Regions from separate parts of the Streptomyces sp. NPDC049887 genome, predicted to be linked through region 3. Evidence: riboswitches for the same ligand, from Rfam matches in the RefSeq annotation. Region 3 holds a riboswitch; each other region holds the start of a gene.

Region 1 (4,616 bases), on a different contig from region 3:
CCGGACCAGGCTGCCCAGCGGGGTGGAGGCATGGCTGGTGACCCGGTACGCGGACGCCCGGCAGGCCCTCGCGGACCAGCGGCTCAGCAAGAACCCGGCGCATCACGACGAGCCCGCGCACGCGAAGGGGAAGACGGGGATTCCCGGGGAGCGCAAGGCGGAGCTGATGACGCATCTGCTGAACATCGACCCGCCCGACCACACCCGGCTGCGGCGGCTCGTGTCGAAGGCGTTCACCCCTCGCCGGGTGGCCGAGTTCGCCCCCCGGGTACAGGAGCTGACGGACCGACTCATCGACGGTTTCGCGCAGCGGGGAAGTGCGGACCTCATCCATGAGTTCGCGTTCCCGCTCCCCATCTACGCCATCTGCGACATGCTCGGCGTACCGCGGGAGGACCAGGACGACTTCCGGGACTGGGCGGGGATGATGATTCGTCACGGCGGGGGACCGCGCGGCGGTGTCGCCCGGTCGGTGAAGAAGATGCGCGGCTATCTCGCCGACCTGATCCACCGCAAGCGGGAAGCCCCCGGCGACGACCTCATCTCGGGACTCATCAAGGCGTCCGACCACGGGGAGCACCTCACCGAGAACGAGGCCGCGGCGATGGCCTTCATCCTGCTCTTCGCCGGGTTCGAGACGACGGTGAACCTCATCGGGAACGGGACGTACGCGCTGCTGCGCAATCCGGGGCAGCGGCGGCGGCTCCAGGACTCGCTGGCCGCCGGCGAGGACGCTCTGCTCGCCACCGGGGTCGAGGAACTGCTGCGCTACGACGGGCCGGTGGAACTCGCCACCTGGCGTTTCGCGACCGAGTCGCTGACGCTCGGCGGACGGGACATCGCCGCCGGCGACCCCGTCCTCGTCGTGCTGGCCGCCGCGGACCGCGACCCCGAGCGGTTCGCGGAGCCCGACACCCTCGATCTCGGCCGCCGGGACAACCAGCACCTCGGCTACGGGCACGGCATCCACTACTGCCTGGGTGCGCCGCTCGCGCGGCTGGAGGGGCAGGTCGCGCTCGCGACCCTCCTCACCCGGCTGCCCGACTTGCGGCTTGCGGTCGATCCGTCGGAATTGCGGTGGCGTGGGGGACTCATCATGCGCGGATTGCGCACTCTGCCCGTTGAATTCACCCGACGCTGAATCTGACGGACAGTCAAGACTGTGACTTTCACGTGATCTCCGCTGCACCGACTTGTGACTGACGTCGGAGTGCGGCTACGTTCACCCCGACTCCGGGGCATCGAGGTCTCAATCCCCAGGAGTTTTCTGTAGTCACACGGAAGGCACACCGCATGCTGTCCGGGAACGGTCGACACCGCCGACCTCGTCAGGCCCCCGCCCTCATCGTCGCGGCAGGGGTGACCGGATCGGCCATCGCCATCCCGCTGCTCGGCGCGGGTACCGCGTCCGCCGCCGACACCGCCACCTGGAACCGCGTCGCGGACTGCGAGAGCGGCGGCGACTGGAGTGCCAACCTCGGCAACGGCTACTACGGCGGCCTCCAGATCTCCCAGGAGACCTGGGAGGCCTACGGCGGCACCGCCTACGCGCCGCGCGCCGACCTCGCCGACCCCTCCCAGCAGATCTCCGTCGCCGAGATGGTGCTCGCGGCCCAGGGCGCTTCCGCCTGGCAGAGCTGCGGAGTGATCACGGGTCTGGGTGGCAGTGGCTCCGAGCCCGCCGGTACCCCGTCGGCCGACCCGCTGGGCGGCCTCGTGAAGGCGCCGTCGTTCGGCGACGGGGCGGATTCCGTGCCCGAGCCGGATGCCGGAGCCTCCTCGCCGGCCGGCTCCCAGTCGGGGACGGGCGACTCCTCGTCCGCGCCGCCCGAGCAGTCCTCCCCGCCGGACGGGGCCCCGGAGCCCGCCGGACCCGTCGAGGGCTCCGCTGGGAGCGCGGAGGCGTCCGGTGAAGCCGGGGCGGATACGGGCATCGGCAAGCACCGGGGCACCCCGGCCACCGAAGGGGACGATGCGGGCAATTCGGATGATGAGCGTGAATCGGGTCGTCACGCATCACGAGGTGACGGATCGGCACGGGACGACGCCGCCACGGGAGATGAGTACGTCGTCCGCACCGGCGACACCCTCTCGTCGATCGCCGACGCGAACCAGGTGCCCGGCGGCTGGCCCGCCCTCTACGAGGCGAACCAGGACGTCGTCGGCTCCGACGCGGACCTCATCCTGCCTGGCCAGAGCCTCGATCTCGACCTGGGTGAGGGCGAGTTGAAGGAGTAGTTCGAGTGCTTATGTCCGGTTCTGTGCGAGTGAGACAAGAGTCTCTTCCGGTCAACTGGCCCCGCTAGACGGTCAACTCCGGTCATCGCGGCTCTCACCTGCGAAAACGGACATGTCACCTCGTCAGTTTTGGGCGATTTCTCCCCGATGTTCGACTTTGAACATCGGGGAGACGTGTGTCTACGGTCTGAACCGCTCGCAACGCGGGCCCCGTCGACCGCACGCCGAATCCTGCCGGCGGCCGCCGGGAACAGTCGTCGCGCAAGCGCCGAAGGCAGGAGCGGGGGACCCAAGGTAAGTGCCGGACAGGCCCGATGAGGGCTGCCCGGCTAGGGGTGGAGCCGTGCGCTCGTCGCACGGCCGGGCACACCACATCGGCCCGAACCCGACAGCTCACCTCGCAGGCGTCGGTGAGGAGAACTTCGATGCTGCTTTCCGGCAAGGGCAAGCACCGTCGCCCGACGGTCTTCCAGCGGTCCACCCGTGTCGCCACGCTCGCCGGTGTCGCCGGCGCCGCCATCGCCGCCCCGCTGATGGCCTCGGGCACCGCGTCCGCCGCGACCGCCTCCGAGTGGGACGCCGTCGCCCAGTGCGAGTCCGGCGGCAACTGGTCCATCAACACCGGCAACGGCTACTACGGCGGGCTGCAGTTCTCGGCCTCCACCTGGGCGGCCTACGGGGGCACCGCGTTCGCCTCCACCGCCGACAAGGCCAGCAAGGCGCAGCAGATCCAGATCGCCGAGAAGGTCCTGGCGGGCCAGGGCAAGGGTGCCTGGCCGAACTGCGGCACCGGACTGTCGAACGCCTCGTACGACGGTGCCGCCCCGGCCGCCCCCAAGGCCGCCGAGCCCAAGGCCCGGCCTTCCGCCCCGAAGCGGGCCGAGGCCCCGACCAGCCGCTCCGAGCGCGCGGCCGCCCCGGTCAAGAAGGGCGACGGCGAGTACACGGTCAAGGCCGGTGACACCCTCAGCAGGATCGCCGAGGCAGAGAAGGTCAAGGGCGGCTGGAAGAAGCTGTTCGAGCTGAACAAGGACATCGTCGCGGACGCGAACGTCATCCACCCCGGCCAGCAGCTCCACCTGAGCTGACGACCGGCCCCGGGGGCCCCTGTGGTCCCCGGGACGGCCGTCGTCCGGTGGGCCCGGCGGACCACTCGACGGCGCACCCCCGTCCCCGGCCCCGGCCCGGTGCACCCCCGTACTCCCCGCAGTCCGGCGGGTACGGGAAGTGCCCCCGGGTCGGGGTCTTTGTCCGTTCCGACCGCTTTTTCGTCCCACGGGGCGGGCATCTGCCGGCCGATGCCTCCCAGGCGGTTAGGCTCTTGCCGCAAGGCCAAAGCGACCCTGCACCGACACGGCTCCGTTTGTGTCACCTCACACGTCACATCCCAGAAGGAGATGCTCGTGCCGTCCATCGACGTCGTCGTAGCCCGGGAAATCCTGGACTCCCGAGGCAACCCCACGGTCGAGGTCGAGGTCGGCCTCGACGACGGCAGCACCGGCCGTGCTGCCGTTCCGTCCGGTGCGTCCACCGGCGCCTTCGAGGCCCTCGAGCTCCGCGACGGCGACCCGAACCGCTACCTGGGCAAGGGTGTCGAGAAGGCCGTCCTCGCCGTCATCGAGCAGATCGGCCCCGAGCTCGTCGGCTATGACGCCACCGAGCAGCGCCTGATCGACCAGGCGATGTTCGACCTCGACGCCACCCCGGACAAGTCCTCCCTCGGCGCCAACGCGATCCTCGGCGTCTCCCTCGCCGTCGCGCACGCCGCCTCCGAGGCGTCCGACCTGCCGCTGTTCCGCTACCTCGGCGGCCCGAACGCGCACCTGCTGCCCGTTCCGATGATGAACATCCTGAACGGCGGCTCGCACGCCGACTCCAACGTGGACATCCAGGAGTTCATGATCGCTCCCATCGGCGCGGAGTCCTTCTCCGAGGCCCTGCGCTGGGGCACCGAGGTGTACCACACCCTGAAGAAGGTCCTGAAGGAGAAGGGACTCTCCACCGGACTCGGCGACGAGGGCGGCTTCGCCCCGAACCTGGGCTCCAACCGCGAGGCCCTCGACCTCATCCTCGAGGCGATCAAGAAGGCCGGCTACACGCCGGGCAAGGACATCGCGCTCGCGCTCGACGTCGCCGCCTCCGAGTTCTACAAGGACGGCGCCTACGAGTTCGAGGGCAAGTCCCGCTCGGCCGCCGAGATGACCGAGTACTACGAGGAGCTCGTCTCCGCCTACCCGCTGGTCTCGATCGAGGACCCGCTGTTCGAGGACGACTGGGACGGCTGGAAGACGATCACCGAGAAGCTCGGCGCCAAGGTCCAGCTGGTCGGCGACGACCTGTTCGTGACCAACCCCGAGCGCCTCGCCCGAGGCATCGAC
Region 2 (4,616 bases), on a different contig from region 3:
TGGGTCAACGCGGCGGACGGGCACACGTACACGGACGGGGAGGCCGCCCGCTGGACGGCGCTCGACCCCCTCTTCCCGTACAGCCGGCACCCGCACCGCTCGGCCGGTCTGCCGTGCCGCACGGGCGAGTCGGTGGTCTCGGTGGACGGCGACGGCACGGTGCGGCGCTGCCACTTCGTGCGGTCCGGGCTCGGCAACCTCTACGACGGCTCCTACCGTGCGGCGCTGGGTCCGAGGGCGTGCCCGCTCGCGGTGTGCGACTGCCACATCGGCTACGTCCATCTGGAGTCGCTTCCGCTGTACGACGTGTTCGCGGGCGGGGTCCTGGAGCGGGTCCCCGCCGGGTACCCGGACTCCGTACCCGGCTTCGGCAGCGCCCGAGGCCTGGCACCGCACGGCGCGGACCCGGTGCCGGGCCCGCGCTCCGTCCCGGACTCGGCGTCGGTCCCGGTGGCGGGCTCCGGGGCGGGCCCCTCCCGCTCCGGGTCGGGCGATCAGAGCGGCAGCAGGTCCGGGCGCTTCGGCTCCACGTGATCACCGGACGATTCGCCCCGGAGCCGCCGTCCGATCCAGGGCACGAGGTGCTCCCGGGCCCATTGGATGTTGTCGAGGCGTACTTCGTGGCTGCCGCGCGGCGGCAGCGGCGGCCACGGCTGGTCCGGGTCGGCGGGCACGTCCAGACCGAGCACCTGCGCCGCGCGCAGCGCCACCCGTGTGTGCCCCTCGGGCGAGAGGTGCAGCCGGTCGGCGTCCCAGGCCCGCCTGTCCTGCACGGACTTGAGCGACCAGAGGTCGAGGACCGGGCAGTCGTGGCGATCGGCGATGGCACGGACGTGTGCCGTGTACGTGGCGATCTTGCCCCGGAGGTGGCGTAGCACGGGCACCCCGCGGGTGTCGAAGCCGGTGGTCACCATCACCGTGCCCACGGAGGCGGCGAGGTCGGCGACGGCCCGCTCGAAGCGTTCGGCGACGTCGTCGGGGTCGCTGCCGGGTCGGATGATGTCGTTCCCTCCGGCACAGAACGTCACCAGGTCGGGGGCGAGTTCCTTGGCGCGCGGGACCTGCTCCTCGACGATCTGGTCGAGTAGCCTGCCGCGCACGGCGAGATTGGCGTAGCGGAGGTTGTGTTCCGGTAGGCGGTCGTCCAGCAGGACCGCGAGGCGGTCCGCCCAGCCGACGAACCGGCTGTCGGGTCCGGGGTCTCCGACGCCCTCGGTGAAGCTGTCACCGATCGCCGCGTACGACCCGAAGAAGTCCTTTGCTCTTGATCGCGAATCATCTGCCACGTCGAGTCATCATTCACCTCGAGAAGTGACCTACGCCACCGTAGGGAGGGCTTGACGGCGCGTGATATAGACCACCAGGTCAGTTTTCGGCAAAGCGGGAATAGCCGTCGGACGCGCCCGCCATCCGGCACCGACCCCGGCCGGGGCCCGGAACGGAGCCGTCCGCCGGCCCCCTGCGCGGGGCCGGCGGACGAGGACGCCGCGCGAGGTACCGACGCGACGTCAGATCGCGACCCCGTGCTGACGCAGGTAGGCCAGCGGGTCGATGTCCGACCCGTAACCGGGGCTGGTGCGGATCTCGAAGTGCAGGTGCGGGCCCGTGGAGTTGCCGGTCGAGCCGGACAGGCCGATCTGCCGGCCGCCCGTGACGCTCTCGCCGGAGGCGATGGAGAGCTGGGAGAGGTGGGCGTACTGCGAGTAGGTGCCGTCGTCGTGCTTGATGACGACCTCGTTGCCGTACGCACCGCTCCAGCCGGCGGAGACGACGGTGCCGGGACCGACGGCCTTCACCGACGTGCCGGTGGGGGCGATGAAGTCCACACCGGTGTGGTAGCCGCTGGACCACATGGCACCGGCGGTCTTGTACGCGGTGCTGACGCCGCCGACCACCGGGGCGAAGTAGCCCGAGGGGATGTTGTTGACGGCGGTACCGGCGGCAGGAACCCGGACGGGAGCGGCCGCGGGAGCGGAGGCGCCGCGGTCTGCGGTGCGGGAGGCGCGCTCGGTGGAGGCAGCCGGCCTCTCGGCCGCGGCCTTGGCCTTCGCCGGGGACTTCGCGTCGGCCTTCGCCGGGGTCTCGGCCTTCGACTCGGCCTTCGGCTGGGGCTTCGCGTCGGCCGTGGCCTTCGGCCCGGCGTGGAGGCTGAGCCGCAGACCCGGGTGGATCAGCGACGGGTTCTCACCGACGGCGGCACGGTTGTCGGCGTAGAGCTTCTTCCAGCCGCCCGTGACATCCTGCTCGGCGGCGATCTTCGACAGGTGGTCACCCGCCACGACGGTGTAGGTCTCGACCGCCTTGCCGGCCTGCGGCGCCTGGGGGACGACGGCCTGGTGCACGGTCGGAACGGCGTGCCCGGCGGCGGGCGCGGACTGCCCGGCGGCGTTCGCGCCGGCGGCACCGACGAACGGGATGGCGATGGCGGCCCCGCCCGTACCGGCAGCGACGAATCCGCGCCTGAACGGGCTGGTCCTCGGACGGCGGTGCTTCCCCTTACCGGGCATGGCGCATTCCTCTCCGCCGCCTGCGAGGTGAGCTGTCGGGTTCGGGCTGGAGCTGCCCGGCCGCGCCGTGGGCGCGGCTTCACCCCGAGCCGTCCGGGGTCACGGAACGGCGCAGTACCTGGGTCCCCCGCTCCTGCCACATGTGGGTGGGTGCGATATTCCGGACGGCGGCAGGATTAGGCGTTCCGACCGGATTGCGGTGACCGTAAGGGAGCCGGGTCGGTGCGAACAAGCCGTCATTTCCACCGGGAATCGACCTGCCGGATATCGGCACACATTTCCCGGTCACACTCCGTGGATCACGGATCTTCGATTTCCACGCGGACAAGGGAGTTGGGCCGTCGCCCGCCGCACGGAACGTCACGGATATGATTCCGCTCACGGGTGGACGCCACCCCCATTACCAATCAGGGCGCGCCCACCCTAAAGCAGCCAATTCGGACACAACACTCATTGCGGACGCAATACATTCAAGGGCGCGAGTGTCGCAGAAAAACATCTTTCACTCGTCCGGCCGGAATTCCATTCCCACAACCCCCGAATTGCGGTGGTCTGCCCCACCCGGGGAGCGGCTGGGGCCGCCGGGGTAGCGGTCCGGGTTCGGGGTCCGGTGCCCCGTTCCGGCCCGCTCCCCCGTCCCCCGCCCGAGCCGGGCGCCGTCGGCCACGAGGAGCCGCACGCCCGTCGCCGCCGCCGGCACCCCGCCGAGTCCTCCGCGGCCGCGTCGTCCGGCTCGATGTGCGGCCCGCCGGTGTGGAAGAAGGAGTTCGACCCGATCGGTCGGGAACCGTGCGCAGCTGCCCCTCGCGCCGGACAGAAGCCGGATTCGGCCGTCGCCGACCTTCTCGGTGATCCGGACCTCTCGGACTCCGACAACTCCGCACATCGTCGGGGGGAGTTCGACGGCGGGCAACGGCCCGGCACACACGGGTCGAGATGATTGCCTGAGGAATCGATGTCGTAGTGTCAATACCGCGCCCTCGTCGGCGAGCAGTGCCGACCGCAGACACGGAGGAGCCCCCGTGACTCAGCAGCTGCCCCAGACCCCGTCGACCGAACCCGAGCTGTCCGGTGTGCGCAACTTCCGGGACGTGGGCGGACTGCCGACCGTGGACGGACGGCGCGTGCGGTACGGACGGCTGTTCCGCAGCGGCCATCTCGCGCACGCGACGGACACCGACGCGGCCTTCCTCTCCTCGCTCGGGCTCCACACGATCTTCGACTTCCGCAATTCCGCGGACCAGCGGCTGGAGGGCCCGGACGTCGAACTCGCCGGGGTGCGCAACGTCAATATCCCGCTGTCCGACCCGGCCGACGGGGCCGAGTTCTGGCGGATGGTGCGGGACGGCGACCTCGACCAGCTGAAGTCGATCCTCGACGACGGCCAGGCGGCGGGGCGGATGGTCGCCTCCTACCGCCTGATCATCAAGGAGCGCACCGCCGAGCACAGCCGCGTCCTGCACGCACTGGCCGAGGACAGCACGCCGGCGCTGATGCACTGCGCCGCGGGCAAGGACCGGGCGGGCCTGTCCATCGCCGTCTCGTTGCTGGCCGTGGGGGTCGAGCGGGACGCCATCGAGGCGGACTACCTCAAGTCGAACGACCCGCACCGGCGCTACAAGGTGCGTCGCAGCGACAGCTCCCCGGCCGGGATGTCACCCGAGGTGATGGAGTTGCTGAGCCCTCTGTTCGACGCCCGCGCCGAGTACCTGGCGGCGGCGTTCGAGACCATGGAGGAGGTCTGGGGCAGCACCGAGCGCTATCTCCAGGACGGCCTCGGCCTCACCGGCGCGACGCGGGAGCGCCTCCGTGGGCGGCTGGTCGACGGGGCGGTCTGAGCGGCGGCGGGCGGCCGGTCCGCAGCCGCCCCCGCGGCACCTGCACGGCGGGAACGCGCCTGGCGGGCCACGCGCCGCCCGGTGACCTTGCGGCTGCCGGGGCCGTGACGTCCGCGATCCGGCCGTTCAGCGACCGGCGACCGCCTGCTTGACGAGGGTCCTGCCGAAGTCCCACATCAGCCCGCTGCCGCCGTGCGCGTCGTCCATGACGGCGGTGAAGGCCTCGACGAACCGGTCCACCTCCGGTTCGCCGATGATCAACGGCGGAATC
Region 3 (4,616 bases):
CACCGCGACCGAGCGGGGTGCCAGGAGGCGCTGGACGGAGCGGGCCTCGGCCCGCTGTTCTCGGGCGCGCTGGACCGCGAGGGACCGGGCCGTCGGTTCGAGGTCGAGCGTGAGGTGGACGGAGCCGTCCTCGAAGCTGCGCCGCTGGGTGTATCCGGCGTCGGTGAAAACCTTGATCATTTTGTTGTTGGCGGGCAGCACCTCCGCCGCGAACCGTCTGATCCCGCGCTCCCGCGCGACGGCCGCGATGTGTTCCAGCAGGGTGGAGGCGACACCCCGACCCTGGTGGGCGTCCTGCACCAGGAAGGCGACCTCGGCCTCGTCCGCCGGGGCGGACGCCGGCAGGCCCTGCGCGTTGATGCGGTCGTAGCGGACGGTCGCGATGAACTGGCCGCCGACGGTCACCGCGAGACCCACCCGGTCCACGTAGTCGTGGTGCGTGAACCGGTGCACGTCCTTGGCAGACAGCCGTGGGTAGGGTGCGAAGAACCGGTAGTACTTGGACTCGTCCGAGACCTGTTCGTAGAAACTGACGAGCCGCTCGGCGTCCTCGGTGGTGATGGGCCTGATGTGCGCGGTGCCACCGTCACGCAGCACCACGTCGGCTTCCCAGTGGTCGGGGTAGGCGTGATCCGACGGGGTCTGCATGGGGCAAGGGTAAGGCTCCGGCACGGGTCGCGTTCCCCGAAGTGCGAGGGCAGGCTGGGAGGGCCGATCCCGGCCCCGCACGGGCCGGGGCCGGTGGCCGGGTACTCCGCACCCCATGAGAGACTGGTCTAGACAACCCGCCAACGCTTCCCGCTGAGACTCGAAGGGCACCACCATGGCTGAGCGCCGCGTCAATGTCGGCTGGGCCGAGGGCCTGCACGCCCGCCCCGCGTCCATCTTCGTTCGTGCCGCCACGGCTTCCGGCGTTCCGGTCACGATCGCCAAGGCCGGTGGCACCCCGGTCAACGCCGCCTCGATGCTCGCGGTGCTCGGCCTCGGCGCGCAGGGCGGCGAGGAGATCGTGCTCGCCTCGGACGCGGAGGGCGCGGAAGCCGCCCTGGAGCGTCTGGCGAAGCTCGTGGCCGAGGGCCTCGAGGAGCTTCCTGAGACCGTCTGAAACCGATGAATTCATGTGCGGGCCTCGGTGCCGGAGATTTCCGGCACCGAGGCCCGCACATTTCCCCCCGGAATTAGTCCTGGCTGTTTCTTCGGCAGCAGGAAAAGCCCCCGGCACGCAATGTCCCTCTTTGTATACGGCGCGAATGTTAAGTGCGGTCACCCGCCGTGTTTACGGAATGTTGCGAAACCCTCACGCCTGCGGGGATCCGCAGCCGGTGCGCACTCGTCGTCCGCTCGGCGTGCAGCGCGGTGAGCGCGCGGGCACGCTCGGCGTCGCCGCGCGCCACCGCGTCCACGATCGCCCCGTGCTCCGCCCACGCCTCGACGGGACGGACGGGCCGCTCGACCGCGTACATCCACGCGATCTTGTACCGGAGCTGGGTCAGCAACGCGGTGAGCCCCGGGCTCCCGCACGCCTGGGCCAGGGTCTCGTGGAACCAGGCGCCGAGCGAGCGCAGGTCCTCGCCCTGACCGCGCCTGGCCCGGTCCTGACCGAGTCTGACCAGCCCGCGCAACACCTTGAGGTGCGCCTCGGTGCGCCGCTGGGCGGCCCGGGCTGCACCCAGGGGCTCCAGCAGCAGCCGGATCTCCAGCAGGTCGGCGGCCTCCTGCTCGGTGGGCTCGGCCACGCACGCTCCGGCGTGCCTGCGGGTGACGACGAAACCCTCCGACTCAAGGGTGCGCAGCGCCTCCCGGACCGGGACGCGCGAGACGCCGTAGCGTCGCGCCAGCTGCTCCTCGGTGAGGCGGCTGCCGCGCTCGAACACACCGGAGACGATGTCGTCGCGGATCGCCGTGCACACCGAGCGCGCGGGAATGCGCATACCGAACCTCCGCTTTAATCGCCGCGAAACCCCGTCGAGCGACGTCTGTTTCGGTGACTCTATGGCAGGTGGCCGGAATTTCCGAAGACCCATGGTAATTCATGGATATCTTTTGGCCTGAATACGCCGAAAGCCCCGGCTCGGAGGGGAGCCGGGGCCGGAGGCGAGTGCGCGTCAGACGCGGACACCGTGCGAGCGGAGGTACGAGACCGGGTCGATGTCCGAGCCGTAGTCCTCGCCGGTGCGGGCCTCGAAGTGGAGGTGCGGACCGGAGGAGTTCCCGGTCGATCCGGAGAGGCCGATCTGCTGACCCGGAGTGACCTGCTGGCCGACCGAGACGCTGATCGAGGACAGGTGTCCGTACTGCGTGTAGGTGCCGTCGTGCATGCGCAGGACGACGTTGTTGCCGTAGGCGCCGCCCCAGCCGGCCTCCACGACGGTGCCCATGCCGACGGCGACGACCTCGGTGCCGGAGGCGGCGTGGAAGTCGACGCCGGTGTGGCTGCCGGACGACCACTGGGCGCCCCCGGCGTGGTAGTCGGTGCTCACATAGGAGCCGGCGACCGGGAGCGTGTACGTCATCAGCCGCTTGCGCTCGGCCTCACGGGCGGCACGCTCCGCGGCGTCACGGGCGGCCTTCACCCGGATCTCGGCCTTGCGCTTGGCCTCGGCCTCGGCCTTCTCCTGGGCGGCGACCAGGGCGGCCTCCTGCTGCTGGGCCTCCGCCTGGGCGTCGATCTGTTCGGCGAGCGAGTCGGCTGCGACGGCCTGGGTCAGGCCGGTGTCCTCGACGGGGGCGGAGACGTCGGCCTCGGCGGCGAAGGCCGGGGAGGCGAGAGTGCCGATGACGCCGGTGGTGGCGATGGCCGCGACGGAGGCGACGCCCGCGCTCTTGCGCGACAGGCGGCTCGGACCACGGTGCTTCCCGGTGGCACGGGTGAACGCCATGAAGTGGCTGATCCTTTCCTTCCTTCTCGCCTACCGGGTTAGCTGACGGGTTCGGAGCAGGAAGGTCTCCTACGGGCCCCTCCGCGCGGCGGCGAAGGCACCCGATTCACCCCAGGGGACATATGGGTCCCCGGCTCCCCAGGCTCGCGCCGGACGGGGACTCGGCGATGGCTGCCCGATGCCGCGGGTGCGGCGCGTGCAATTGGCGGACAGCGCAGAAGACGCTAAGCCGATCTTCGCCCAATCACCAAACAGACACGGATCTTTGTAGTGCACGCCACAGGGCAGACACCACTCCTCCCCATCAAACCGGACATAGGGGGAGGCCGTTCCGGGTACGTGAACGGGCCCCGCCGGCGTGAAACCGACGAGGCCCGTAGACGTGCCCCGGAGCGCGGGCGGTCAATCAGCCCGTGACAACGGTCACTTCACCGATTCCGAGCGCCCGGACGGGCTCCTCGATCTCGGAGGCGTCCCCGACGAGGACCGTGACGAGCCGGTCCACGGGGAAGGCGTTGACGACCGCGGCGGTCGCCTCCACCGTGCCGGTCCCGGCCAGCCGCGCGTACAACTGGGCCTGGTAGTCGTCCGGGAGCCCCTGCTCGACCTGGTCGGCCAGCGTGCCCGCCACGGAGGCGGCCGTCTCGTACTTCAGCGGCGCCACGCCCACCAGGTTCTGCACGGCGACATCGCGCTCCGTGTCCGTCAGGCCCTCCGCTGCGAGGACGCGCAGCACCTCGAAGAGGTCGGCGAGAGCGGGACCGGTGTGCGGGGTGTCGACCGAGCCGCTGATGGCGAGCATCGAGGCGCCGGAGGCCCCGCCCGGCGACGCCGGGGTGTCCGAACGCAGCACCTGGCCGAAGGCCCGTACGCCGTAGGTGTAGCCCTTCTCCTCGCGCAGCACGCGGTCCAGGCGCGAGGTGAGCGTGCCGCCGAGGCAGTACGTGCCCAGGACCTGGGCGGGCCAGACCCGGTCGTGACGGTCGGGGCCGATCCGGCCGATCAGCAACTGGGTCTGCACGGCGCCGGGTCGGTCGACGATGACGACGCGGCCCGTGTCGTCGGCGGTGATCGGCGGCATCGGGCGGCTCTCGGCCGAGTCGCCCGTCCAGGCGCCGAGCGTGTCGGTCAGCACGGCGTCCAGGTCCACCCCTTCGAGGTCACCGACGACCACGACCGTGGCCGTGGCCGGGCGGACGTGCGCCTCGTAGAAGGCCCGGACCGCGGCGGAGTCGATGCGCTCGACGGTCTCCTCCGTGCCCTGCCGCGGCCGCGACATCCGTGAGGACGGCGGGAACAGTTGCCGGGAGAGCTCCTTCGCCGCCCGGCGGGCCGGGTTCGCCGTCTCGTGGGGGATCTCGTCCAGCCGGTTGCGCACGAGCCGCTCGACCTCGCTGTCGGCGAACAGCGGGGCGCGCAGCGCCTCGGCGAGCAGGCCGAGGGCCTTCGGCAGCCGCGAGACCGGCACCTCCAGGGAGATCCGCACCCCCGGGTGGTCGGCGTGCGAGTCGAGCGTGGCGCCGCAGCGCTCCAGCTCCGCGGCGAACTCCTCGGCCGAGTGCTTGTCCGTGCCCTCGGACAGTGCGCGGGCCATGATCGTGGCGACACCGTCCAGCCCCTCGGGCTCGGCGTCCAGCGGAGCGTCGAGGAAGATCTCCACGGCCACGACCTGCTGTCCGGGACGGTGGCAGCGCAGCACGGTCAGCCCGTTGCCGAGCGTGCCCCGCTCGGGGGCGG

The links. A riboswitch is a leader RNA that binds a small molecule or an ion and turns the genes downstream of it on or off. The one in region 3 is predicted to bind cyclic di-AMP.
Positions count from the first base shown of each region.
Region 1: another riboswitch for cyclic di-AMP. It lies ahead of AB0J10_RS00465 (transglycosylase family protein); the one in region 3 lies ahead of AB0J10_RS07800 (M23 family metallopeptidase).
Region 2: another riboswitch for cyclic di-AMP. It lies ahead of AB0J10_RS18190 (LysM peptidoglycan-binding domain-containing M23 family metallopeptidase); the one in region 3 lies ahead of AB0J10_RS07800 (M23 family metallopeptidase).

Region 1 is NZ_JBFAMM010000001.1:108,073-112,688, reverse strand. Features, by position in the region: gene AB0J10_RS00475 (cytochrome P450) at 1-1,141, shown strand, start outside; gene AB0J10_RS00470 (transglycosylase family protein) at 1,294-2,238, shown strand; cyclic di-AMP (ydaO/yuaA leader) riboswitch at 2,495-2,660, shown strand; gene AB0J10_RS00465 (transglycosylase family protein) at 2,664-3,326, shown strand; gene eno (phosphopyruvate hydratase) at 3,642-4,616, shown strand, end outside.
Region 2 is NZ_JBFAMM010000013.1:128,493-133,108, forward strand. Features, by position in the region: gene AB0J10_RS18180 (STM4011 family radical SAM protein) at 1-534, shown strand, start outside; gene AB0J10_RS18185 (SGNH/GDSL hydrolase family protein) at 495-1,286, opposite strand; gene AB0J10_RS18190 (LysM peptidoglycan-binding domain-containing M23 family metallopeptidase) at 1,509-2,507, opposite strand; cyclic di-AMP (ydaO/yuaA leader) riboswitch at 2,512-2,666, opposite strand; gene AB0J10_RS18195 (tyrosine-protein phosphatase) at 3,530-4,345, shown strand; gene AB0J10_RS18200 (aspartate aminotransferase family protein) at 4,472-4,616, opposite strand, start outside.
Region 3 is NZ_JBFAMM010000005.1:10,196-14,811, reverse strand. Features, by position in the region: gene AB0J10_RS07815 (GNAT family N-acetyltransferase) at 1-648, opposite strand, end outside; gene AB0J10_RS07810 (HPr family phosphocarrier protein) at 824-1,105, shown strand; gene AB0J10_RS07805 (GntR family transcriptional regulator) at 1,254-1,931, opposite strand; gene AB0J10_RS07800 (M23 family metallopeptidase) at 2,106-2,879, opposite strand; cyclic di-AMP (ydaO/yuaA leader) riboswitch at 2,893-3,056, opposite strand; gene AB0J10_RS07795 (pitrilysin family protein) at 3,286-4,616, opposite strand, start outside.